DNA from 2 places in the Paraclostridium bifermentans genome. Region 2 is predicted to be linked to the other one. Evidence: riboswitches for the same ligand, from Rfam matches in the RefSeq annotation. Region 2 holds a riboswitch; the other holds the start of a gene.
The links. A riboswitch is a leader RNA that binds a small molecule or an ion and turns the genes downstream of it on or off. The one in region 2 is predicted to bind thiamine pyrophosphate.
Positions count from the first base shown of each region.

Region 1 (5,977 bases), 950 kb from region 2:
CTTTTTTTCTCTCTTCCAAATTCTCCAGCTAATCCAAGTGCCATATTTGATAATATATAATCTAGTAAAAATTGTGCTGGATGAACTACATAAGCTCCATTTAATAGTTTTAGTAATCCAAATATTAATCCACCTGTTAGCCCTGCCTCTTTACCATATAATATAGCTAGTAGCATCGTAGGTAGCATCGAAAATAACGTTATACCTCCACCTTGCGGATATCTTATGAATTGTATCATATACAGTATAAATGATATAGCACTAAACATAGCGATCATTACTATCTCTTTAGTAGAAAACTTCTTTTTATTTATATCTTTTGCATACATAAATAACAGTACTAAACTTATTATTATAATTACTACGCTTGACATTTTTTCTTCGCCTCTTCATATGCCATATTCCAAAAATCTAATTCATATAAACTCGATTTAACAAATATTTCTTTAAGCTTCTTTGTCTCATCTTCAGTTAAATCTTTGCATAACTCATTTGTGTATTCTAACCAATCTATTAATACATCATCAAATTCTTGATCTGCATACATCTCTATCCATTCTTTATAATAATTATTATCTAAACTATCTTTATAAGTTTCATATAAATAATGACCTATATAATTGTAACTCCAGTTACAAGGTAATGTAGCCATTACAATTTCTTTAACTCCTCCTGTTAATGAAACAGCTTGCATGTAACTTGTGTAGCTACTTGAAACTAGTTCATATTTACATTTTTCAGCCTCAATCGGAGGCACTCCTAATTTTTTCATATATTCAACATGTATAGCAGTTTCATCTTCCATAGACCCCTTAGCCGCTTTATTAAAAAACTTCATTTCTTTAACTGTATCTGCTTTTATTACTCCCATTGCAAAAACTTTAGCAAATTCTTTTAAATATAAGTAATCTTGTATAAGATATCTTTTAAATTTATCTTTTGGTAAAGTTCCTTCTCCTATTTCTCTTACAAATGGGTGATTTAAATAACTTTCCCATATGTCTTTAACTTCTTCAAATAAGCAATCTGTAAATTTCATTAAAATACCTCCACCCTTGAAGACTCTTTTAACTCATCTTCATTTAATTTGTATATATTGTCCATTAAATTTACTTTAAAGCTTCCTATTCCTATATTATCTATATCTACTAATTCTCCACATAAGCTCATTGTAAGAACACCCATTGCTGCAGAATTTAAAATTTCATTACTCGCTCCTAAATAACTCCCTATTAAACTAGCACTCATACATCCAGTTCCTGTTATTCCTTTTAATTTAGGAGTTCCATTGTGTATTTTTATAATTTTATCGCCATCAGTTACTACATCTACTTTTCCAGTAGCTACTACCACACATTCTAGTTTTTTAGCAACTTTCTTAATAATATCGTCTATGTTTTCATCATCGTCAAATGAATCTACACCTTTTCCTTTTACATTAAATCCACCTATGTACTTAATTTCAGCTGCATTACCTTTAATTACGTCAAACTTTACTTCGTTTAATAAAGTTTCCACTAACAAAGATCTTGAAGGTGTAGCAAACACCCCTACTGGATCTAATATAACTGGCTTTTTATGCTTATTTGCTATTTTCCCAGCCTTTATAAATAATTCTCTATGAGAGGAATTCATTGTTCCAATATTTATTACTACAGAACTTGCAATAGGTATTATCTCTTCTGCTTCTTCATAAGAATAACTCATCAGTGGACTTGCACCTATCGCTAAAGTTATATTTGCACAATCATTAATTGTAACTTCGTTAGTATAATGAAGTACTAATGGGTTAATTTCTTTAACTTTATTTAATAATTCAAACATAATTTCATCTCTCCCTTTTAAATGCTTATATCTATTTATTTGAGTCAAATTCATAAAAATGGTGTACTGGTCCTACTCCTCCACCTATATCAAAGCTATGTCTTATAGCATTAGTTATATAGTCTTTTGCATTAGAAACAGATTGTACTATATCAAATCCTAGTGCTAAATTTGCAGTTATTGCAGATGATAAAGTGCATCCTGTTCCATGAGTATTTTTTCTATCTAATCTTTCACTTTTATAAATTTCAAATGTATCCTGGCCTATTAAAACGTCTACTGCATCCCCGTCTAAGTGTCCACCTTTCATTAACACGTATTTAGGCCCTAGTTCTAATATTTTTTTCCCAACTAATTTCATGTCGTCTACATTGTCAATTTTAATCCCTGTTATTTCCTCAGCCTCTAATGTATTTGGCGTTATTATGTATGCTTTAGGTATAAGATATTTTATTAAATTGTCTTTAGCCTCAGGTTTTAAAAGTGAATATCCACTTTTAGATATCATTACTGGATCTACTACTAAGTACTTTGGATTATACTTATCTAAAGATTCAACAATTGCCTTTATTATTTCTGGACTAGATACCATTCCTATTTTTACTGCTTTAGGTGGTATGTCATCAAATACTACCTCTATTTGTTTTTGTATTATTTCTTTGCTTAAATCTTCTACTAAAAATACTCCATAAGTGTTTTGAGCAGTTATAGCTGTTATTACGCTCATTCCATAAGTTCCTATAGCACTAAATGTCTTTAAGTCTGCTTGTATACCTGCACCTCCTGATGAATCTGAGCCTGCTATTGTAAGTGTTGGCAATTTATACTTTTCCATTAGATGTTTCCCCCTTGATTTTTGTATTAAAAAAAGCTATATTCCTGTAGGAATATAGCTTTTAATTTACTATGCAAATAAATTTCATTTGTATATTTAGTAAAGCTTTCCTACGCTGGTATTATCCAGATCAGGTTTGAGGGTTAATGAATAAATTCATCTCTCAGCCGTTGGGGCACCCCTAGCTATTCATTTTAGATTACAGTTTAATTATAGCTCACTAAATTTATATGTCAATAAAAATTTATTACGCTACTTCTGCCGCATCTATATTAGTTACTTCTAACTCTTTTTCACTACTTGCAACTACAAGTGTACAAGTGTTATCTCCCATAACATTTACTGTAGTTCTAAACATATCTATAATTCTTTCTACTCCCATTATAAGTCCGATACCTTCAAGTGGAAGTCCTACTGATTGAAGCACCATTGATAGCATTATCATACCAACACCTGGAACTCCTGCCGTTCCAACTGATGCTAAAGTCGCTGTTAAAACTATTGTTAACATATCATTTATACCTAAATGAACTCCATAAACTTGTGCTATAAATAAAGCTGCTACACCTTGCATTATAGCTGTTCCGTCCATGTTTATAGTAGCTCCCATAGGTATTGTAAATGAACGTATACTTTTACTAACTCCCATTTCTTCCATAAGCTCTAAACTTACTGGAACAGAAGCATTACTTGATGCAGTTGAAAAAGTAACTGCAGCTACTTTTGAAAATTTACGTACAAATCCGATAAAACTAACTTTTGTAAATACTTTTAACGATCCTCCATAAACCACTACTACATGTAGTAATAGCCCTAATAATACAACTAATATATATTTAACTAATGATCCTATTGCATCTGCTCCTACTGTAGAGAAAGTATTTGTAATAAGTGCAAATACTCCAAAAGGTGCAAACATCATTATTACACTAACCATTTTCATACAAACTTCATTTGCACACTCAAATAATTTTTTTAAAGGTTTTGCCTTTTCTCCTACTAAACTTATTGATACTCCAGTAAGCATTGCAAAGAATATTATTTGTAGCATTTCACCTTTTGCAAAAGCCTCTATAGGGTTTGATGGTATCATATTTAATATTATTTCTGATAGTGACTGATTTTTTGCTATCGTAGTAGATTGGCTAGCTACAGTTCCTAAATCAAGTCCTGCACCTGGCTTTAATAAAACTCCTAAAGCTAATGATATACAAATAGCTACAGCTGTTGTCATTAAATAGAATCCCATAGTTTTAAATCCAATTCTACCTAATTTCTTTATATCTTCCATAGCAGATACACCGCATACCAATGAAACAAATACTAGTGGCACTACCATCATTTTTATAGCTTTTGTGAATCCATTTCCTATTACATTTATAATTCCACCTAATAAAACTGTATCTTTAATATAACTACCTGGCATTTTGCTAAGTATTACACCAAATAACATTCCTAAAAATAATCCAATTAATATCTTACTCGTTAATCCAAGTTTCCTCATATGTGTTTCCTCCATCTCTTTATCATATTAATATTATACACTAAAACCCGACTTTTTTGTAATTTTTTAAAGTTCAAGGACATCAAAACACATTTTAACTTAATATAATTAAGTAAGTACATTTTTAACCTTATTATATTTTGTCTATCTTGGATATAACTTTATATATATTCTAAAATCAGCTTAAAAAACTTAATTTTCAAACTATTACATATTTTAACTTATTTTTATTCATACATATACGATTATTCCTTATATTTTTAATAAAAAAAGACGGTACGTAAGTAACTTTACTTAACGTACCGTCTTTTTTTATTTTAACTATTTTAATATTTTTATTTCCATATTTTGTCTTCCGAACTTAACACATTCTGCTTCACTGTTCATAAATATATCTATTCTTTTACCTTTTATAGCACTTCCACAATCTTCTGCAGTAAATACCATGTCAAACTTAGGTATATATACTTTTGTTCCATATGGTATTACAGTTGGGTCAACTGCTATAGTTCCCCATTTAGGAGTTGTTCCTGTTGAAGTTATAGTATCTCCAGCATATGCTGTTGCTTCTATAGACATTAATGTTCCATTGTTGTTATTAGATGAAGTTTCTGCTTGTGAGTTAGAAGATTCATTTGTTGTTGCATCAGATACTGTAGATGCGCTCTTAACTTCTTTAACAGCATCATTGTTTTGTTGTTTAGCTTGGTTTTGTTCTTGTTCTTTAGCTTGAGATTCTGTTAACACATAATCACCACAAACCCATCCTTCTTTTTTATCATCTAATTTAATTCTATACCAATTATCTTGTTCTTCTAAAAGTTTAATTTCTGTATTTTTATCTAATGTATCTAATTTATCATGTTCTGTAGCTGGCCCTTTTCTTACGTTTAATTTACTAGCAGTTACAGTTGCATTCTCTTTATCAGTGTAATCTCCACTTACCCATCCTTCATTTCCATCAGTAAGCTTTATCTTGTTCCATCCATTATTTGTTTCTAATATTTCAACTACCATACCTCTGTCTAATGATCCTACTCTTTGTTCTTCTATTGATGGACCTTTTCTTACATTTAATTTTTCTGCTTTAACTACTTCTCTTTCTGCTGCATATATATTACTTGTAGATGTATAAAGTCCTCCTACAACTAATCCTAATGCTAATATTAATGATGATTTCCTCGCTCTTTTATTCATACTCATAGTATCCCTCCAGTTAATTTAAATAAATAAAAATTATATATTATTGACCATTATGTCTTGTAAAATTCGTATTTTATGAATTTGTTACTTTTCTGTAACTTTTAATTAATGATAATATATTTTTGGACCTTTGTAAACACATTTTCTATAATTACCAGAAAAAGGGTTACAAATTAGTTACAATTTTAGTAACAATTTAATGTTTCATACCCCTAAGGATGAGTGTATAAATATCCATATATTAATATGGAGGTATTATGTATGATAAGTTTTTGCTCAATGTGTTCTGGTATTAGCGAGTATGAATTAAAAAAAGCTTTATTAGAAGTTGATATAAAAGAAGATTGTATATGTGAATGTGGATCAGAATTTACAGCTTATGTAGATACTGAATTAATAACAGCACAAGATAAAGAAGACTTTATAGCTCAGGCTCTAGAAATATTAAATAAATAAATAAATGGCATGAGTCCGGTTAAATACCGTACTCATGCCACTTAAAAGTGATTTTTATATGTGTCCACTTGAAATGGATATATTTATTTCTTAGTTGCTTTTATATTATGCTTCAATAATTTCTATTTTATCTCCACATTTAACTTCACCATCTT
Region 1 covers NZ_CP079737.1:1,009,094-1,015,070, reverse strand. Annotated here, with positions in the region: gene thiT (energy-coupled thiamine transporter ThiT) at 1-374, opposite strand, end outside; gene tenA (thiaminase II) at 362-1,039, opposite strand; gene thiM (hydroxyethylthiazole kinase) at 1,039-1,824, opposite strand; gene thiD (bifunctional hydroxymethylpyrimidine kinase/phosphomethylpyrimidine kinase) at 1,856-2,659, opposite strand; TPP riboswitch at 2,750-2,852, opposite strand; gene KXZ80_RS04870 (dicarboxylate/amino acid:cation symporter) at 2,907-4,163, opposite strand; gene KXZ80_RS04865 (SH3 domain-containing protein) at 4,485-5,366, opposite strand; gene KXZ80_RS04860 (hypothetical protein) at 5,628-5,822, shown strand; gene KXZ80_RS04855 (MOSC domain-containing protein) at 5,928-5,977, opposite strand, start outside.
Region 1: it holds a riboswitch for thiamine pyrophosphate, as region 2 does, so the genes downstream of both, thiD (bifunctional hydroxymethylpyrimidine kinase/phosphomethylpyrimidine kinase) here and thiC (phosphomethylpyrimidine synthase ThiC) in region 2, are expected to answer to the same signal.

Region 2 (5,977 bases):
TAATAAAAAAATTAATTTATTGGTGTATTTTACAGATGGGAAAGGAGAAGAAAGATTACAAGTAATTCCTAGAGGATATAAGATTTTATGGGTTATATCTGGTAGAGGAGACAAGTTATCTTTAAAAGAGCCTTATGGAGCAGTTAAAAAACTTAGCAAGGTTAAAATTAAAGAAACAACTATAGATATGAGTGATGTTAGAGATGATGGATACTCAATGAATAATCAAGCTCCAACATTGTAAGTTATTAAAGCACATTGATAAAAAATCGATGTGCTTTATTTTTTAATCTTAAGTAAAATATATTTAATAATATTTGTGGATAAACTATGACAAATCAAACTTAAGCATGATATATATAAACTTTGGGCAATATTAAAATAAATAGCATTTATAAAGGAGTAGACATATATATGATTAAAAAGTTACTTATCGTTGTTTTGATTAGTATTTTTATAGCACCTTTTTTTTCAAATACTACATTTGCACAAGATAGATATTATCCAAAGGTAGAAAACTTACAGGGTAAAGAACAACTAATCACTGAACTTGAGGAGTTAAAAAGGATTAGAGAAAATATGAGTACAATCAATATTAAGGCTGATTTAGACTCGGAGGGTTTAAACAATGCAAATAAGTATATAAGTGCATATTTAACAGAGCTTACTTCAGTTAGAAATGATTTAGAAACTCATAGGATTAGATATAAAGATTCTTTTGCAGATTTATATTTTTCAGAACAAATACAATTTATAGCTGATAGTTATGTAATAAGCTTAAGACAACAGCAAAACTTAATAAAACAACTAGAAAAAAACAATTCTGATGCAGAAAAATTATTTGAGTCTGATTATCTTACTCCAGCATACTACTACATTACATTAGGCGATCAAATGTATTCATATATAGTTGAATATTTCGCTATTTTATAAAAAATTATATTTTTAAAAATCATAAAAAGAAAGGCATGATGATTTTCACATGTCTTTCTTTTTTCTTTCAAAAATGTAACCTTAATGAAAGATATATAAATATTAATAAAAATATACTTGTGATAATCTTATATACGAATATACAAATGAATATATGAAGTAGAAATTAAAGGAGAAAAAATATGCAAAAGTTCAGTAGCTTTACACTAAAAATTATGGCAATTATATTTATGGCAATGGATCATATATATACTTATTTTAGCCCTGCTGGTGTTGATATTCCTATATGGTTTGGATATTTAGGGAAATTAGCAGCACCAATATTCTTTTATCTAATAGTAGAAGGATTTTTCTATACGAGAAGCAGAACTAAATATATAACTAGAGTTTTTTCAATGGGAGTACTTATGATAGGGGTAGATTTTTTAATTGGAATTGATAATAACATTTTCTTATCAATAGGATGCGCTTTAGTAATGCTTGTAGGAATAGATACAGCTAAAGATAAAGAAAATCAGTTAATTAAGAGAATAATAGGAGCTTTACTAGGTACTTTATTCATGATTATAGGTGGGTTATTTACTGAGTCATCTATATTTGGAGTAGCTATGGTATTAATATTTTATTTCTTTAGAGATAAAAAGCTTACTATGTCTATATTATATATTGCGATGGGATTATTTGTTTTGATGAGTGCAATGGGCCCAAATTTTATAGAAGCAGTAACCTTATGGGATTATCAATGGATGATGGTATTTGCAATAATTCCTATACTTATGTACAATGGCAAGTTAGGATTGAGCAATAAATTTATAAAATGGATGTTTTATTGGTTCTATCCAATACATTTAATTGTAATTGTATCTGCAGCAAAATTAATAGCTAGTTAATTTAAAAAAGGAAGTAATTTAAATTACTTCCTTTTTTATTTATATAATTATAAAAAACATTTTAGACATGTGGTTTTATTTTTAGGTAGTGTATTTAAAAATCCTGATACACTTAGATACCCCAAGCTATCAGCGCCTATGAAATTTGCAATTTCATTTAAAGTCATAGTTGAACCTATAAGTTCAGATTTTGATGTATTTATACCTAAACAACAAGGGGATGTAACTATAGGCGAAGCGACTCTATAATGAATTTCTTTTGCACCTGCATCTTTAAGAATAGATACTATTTTTTTACAAGTGGTACCTCTTATTATTGAATCATCTACGACTACGACCTTTTTACTTTTTACATTTTCTTTAATAACATTTAATTTTAAATTTACAGTTTCACACCTTTTAGATTGGGAAGGTTTTATAAAACTTCTACCTAAAAAATTATTTTTAACGAAACCAGTAGTAATAGGTATAGATGAAGCTTTAGAAAATCCTAGAGCGGCGGTATTACCTGATTCTGGAACACCTATCACAATATCTGCATCTACTGGATGTTCATTGTATAAATTTACACCTGATTTAAATCTCGTGTTATAAACATTAACACCATCAATAATACTATCGACTCTAGAAAAATAAATATATTCAAAAGAACACGTCATACATTTACATAAGTTAGAAGCATTGATAGTTGTTACTCCAAAATTGTCTATTTTGATAATTTCTCCAGGCAAAATATCTCTTATAAATTTACCGCCTAAAATATCTAGGACACAACTTTCAGAGCATACTATATAAGAATTTTTAATTTTTCCAATACAAAGTGGTCTTATACCATTTGGATCTCTAAATGCAAATAACTCGTGTTTTGTAAGTAAAACACATGAAAAACCACCTTCCAATGCTTTTATTACTGAGCATAAAGCTTCCTCAATGGAGTTTTTAAAATGTTTTTCAATAAGTTTTAATATTACTTCTGAGTCAGATGTAGTATTAAAATTAAATTTTTTTAATTCATTTTTTAAGCTAAAAATGTTAGTAATATTTCCATTATGAGATAAAGCTATATTACAATTTGAATTATTATCAAAAATTGGTTGTGCGTTTAGGGTGTTAATTTCACCGAAAGTAGAATAACGAACATGCCCTATTCCTAAATATCCATTTAAGTTAGTTGGTATGTCACTAGAAAATACTTCATTAACCAATCCAACACCTTTATAACACTCGATTGATTCTTTATCCGAAAAAGCTACTCCACAACTATCTTGTCCTCGATGTTGAAGTGTAATAAGTGATGAGTACAAAGAAGAATGTAAATTAATTTTCTTAGTAGAAAAAAGACCGACAACTCCACATTCTTCTTTATATTTATCCATATTGTCAATTTGCATTTTAGTTATCAGCTCTTAATAAATTAATATCTTTTCCTTGCATTATCTTATTCATATTTCGCATGGAACACATTTTTCCACACATAGTGCAACTATCGTTATGCTCAGGAGTAGATTCTTTTCTATATCTTTTAGCTTTTTCAGGATCTATACAAAGGGCAAACATTTTATCCCAATCAAGTTCTTGTCTAGCTTTACTCATCTTATTATCCCAATCAATAGCACCAGGTATTTTTTTTGCTATATCACCAGAATGAGCAGCTATCTTAGTTGCTATTATACCTTCTTTAACATCATCTAAATTAGGGAGTCTTAAATGTTCTGATGGAGTAACGTAACATAAAAAATCAGCTCCAAAACTAGAAGCTAAAGCTCCTCCAATAGCACTTGTTATATGGTCATATCCTGGAGCAATATCTGTAACTATAGGACCTAATACATAAAATGGAGCACCATGACAAAGCTTTTTCTCAAGAATCATATTTGCTTGAATTTCATCTAAGGACATATGACCAGGACCTTCTATGATAACTTGAACATTTTGCTCCCAGGCTCTTAATGTTAACTCCCCTAAAATCATTAACTCTTTTATTTGACATGCATCAGATGCATCTTGTATAGAACCAGGTCTGCATGCATCTCCAAGACTTAAAGTTAAATCATACTCTTTACAAATTTCTAGTAAATCGTCAAAATATTCGAAGAAAGGATTTTCTTTATTGTTTAATTCCATCCATGCATACATTAAAGAGCCACCTCTTGAAACTATATTTGTAAGTCTTTTATTTCTTTTAAAAACAGAGGCAGTTTCTTTGTTTATACCAGCATGTATAGTTACAAAGTCAACTCCGTCTTTTGCATGTTTTATTACTACATCTAAAAATTCTTTAGCTGTGATATCTTTTAACTCTTTATCATAAAAACCAACAGCATCATAAATTGGAACAGTTCCAACCATAGCACTAGAATTAGAGATAAGTTTTTTTCTAAACTCTTCAGTTTTTCCAAAAGAGCTTAAATCCATTATAGCTTCAGCATTCATATCTAAAGCTAATTGAACTTTTTTCATTTCTTCGTCTATATCATAACAATCCTTAGATATGCCCAAGTTTACATTGATTTTGGTTCTTAAGTTCTTTCCAACACCTTCAGGGTTTAGAGACGTATGATTTTTATTAGCTGGAATAGCTATTTGTCCACTTGAAATTAAGTTTTTTAAAATTTCTATATCCATATTTTCTTTTTTAGCTACTATTTCCATTTCCTTTGTAATAATTCCTTTTTTAGCAGCATCCATTTGAGTTGTATAATTCATTTTTAAATCCCCTTTACTTTGTATTATTTTTAAAAAATAAAAAAGAAGCTTTACCATAAGATAAAGCTTCTTTACGAAATATTATAAAATAGACTAAAAAATATAGTCATAATCATAATCTTGAAGAAAATAACTTTCCTACGGTAGTTCTAACTACTTCAGGTTCAAAGGGTTAATGGTATAATCCATCTCTCAGCCAAAAGTGGCACCCCTAGTTAAATATATTTAATTTTAAATAATAATAAATTTGCAACTTCAAAATCATTATAGTCTTAAAAAATTACTATGTAAAGGTTTTTTTGAAACCTTTTAATTTATAAAAACATAAATTACATATTTTTAGTTTATTTAGAAAATTTAAAATATCTAATTTAAAACTGTAAATAAGGGTATCTTATATTTATAAAATTAATTATTTATAGTAAGGAGAAAAAATGGGAAATAATAAAAAAAATATAGAAACAGGATGGAATTTAAACAATAGTTACATGAATTTACCAGACTTTTTTTATAGTAAAATAAATTTAAATCCAGTGCCTTCACCGAGCTTAGTTATTCTAAATGATTCTTTAGCTAAATTTTTAGGATTAAATTCAGATAAACTTAAAAGTAAGGATGGAATAGAATTACTTTCAGGAAATAAAAAGATAGACGAGGGTGCTTTTATAGCTCAAGCATATGCAGGACATCAATTTGGGCATTTTACAATGCTAGGAGATGGGAGAGCATTGTTGATAGGAGAGCAAATAAATCCATCAGGAGATAGATTTGATATACAGCTTAAAGGATCTGGTAAAACACCTTACTCTAGGGGCGGAGATGGGAGAGCTGTTCTTGGGCCGATGCTTCGTGAATATATAATAAGTGAAGCTATGTATGGTCTTGGAGTTCCAACCACTCGAAGTCTAGCAGTAATAAAAACTGGAGAATCTGTGATTCGTGAAAATATAAAAAAAGGAGCAATTTTAACGCGTGTAGCTTCTAGTCATATTAGATTTGGAACATTTGAATATGCTCTAAATTATGGAGGTGTAAAGTCAGTTAAAGAGTTAGCTGATTATACAATCAATAGACATTACTCACATATAAAAGATGATAAAGATAAATACATTAACTTACTTAAAGAAGTAATAAATGCACACGCTAAACTTGTTGCAAAATGGCAAAGCATTGGATTTATCCATGGGGTTATGAATACTGACAATATGACTATAAGCGGAGAGAGCATTGACTATGGACCTTGTGCATTTATGGATAATTATAAGCCAGATACTGTTTTTAGTTCTATTGATAGATATGGAAGATACTCATATGAAAATCAACCAAATATGGCTGAATGGAATTTATGCAGATTTGCTGAAACGCTATTGCCATTAATAAGTGATGATAAAAATGATGCTATAAAAATTGCACAAGATGCTATTTCTGATTTCTCAGAAATTTATTAT
Region 2 covers NZ_CP079737.1:1,955,972-1,961,948, reverse strand. Annotated here, with positions in the region: gene KXZ80_RS09495 (vWA domain-containing protein) at 1-244, shown strand, start outside; gene KXZ80_RS09490 (hypothetical protein) at 415-933, shown strand; gene KXZ80_RS09485 (TraX family protein) at 1,116-1,823, shown strand; gene purF (amidophosphoribosyltransferase) at 1,871-3,214, opposite strand; gene thiC (phosphomethylpyrimidine synthase ThiC) at 3,216-4,529, opposite strand; TPP riboswitch at 4,648-4,752, opposite strand; gene KXZ80_RS09470 (protein adenylyltransferase SelO) at 4,964-5,977, shown strand, end outside.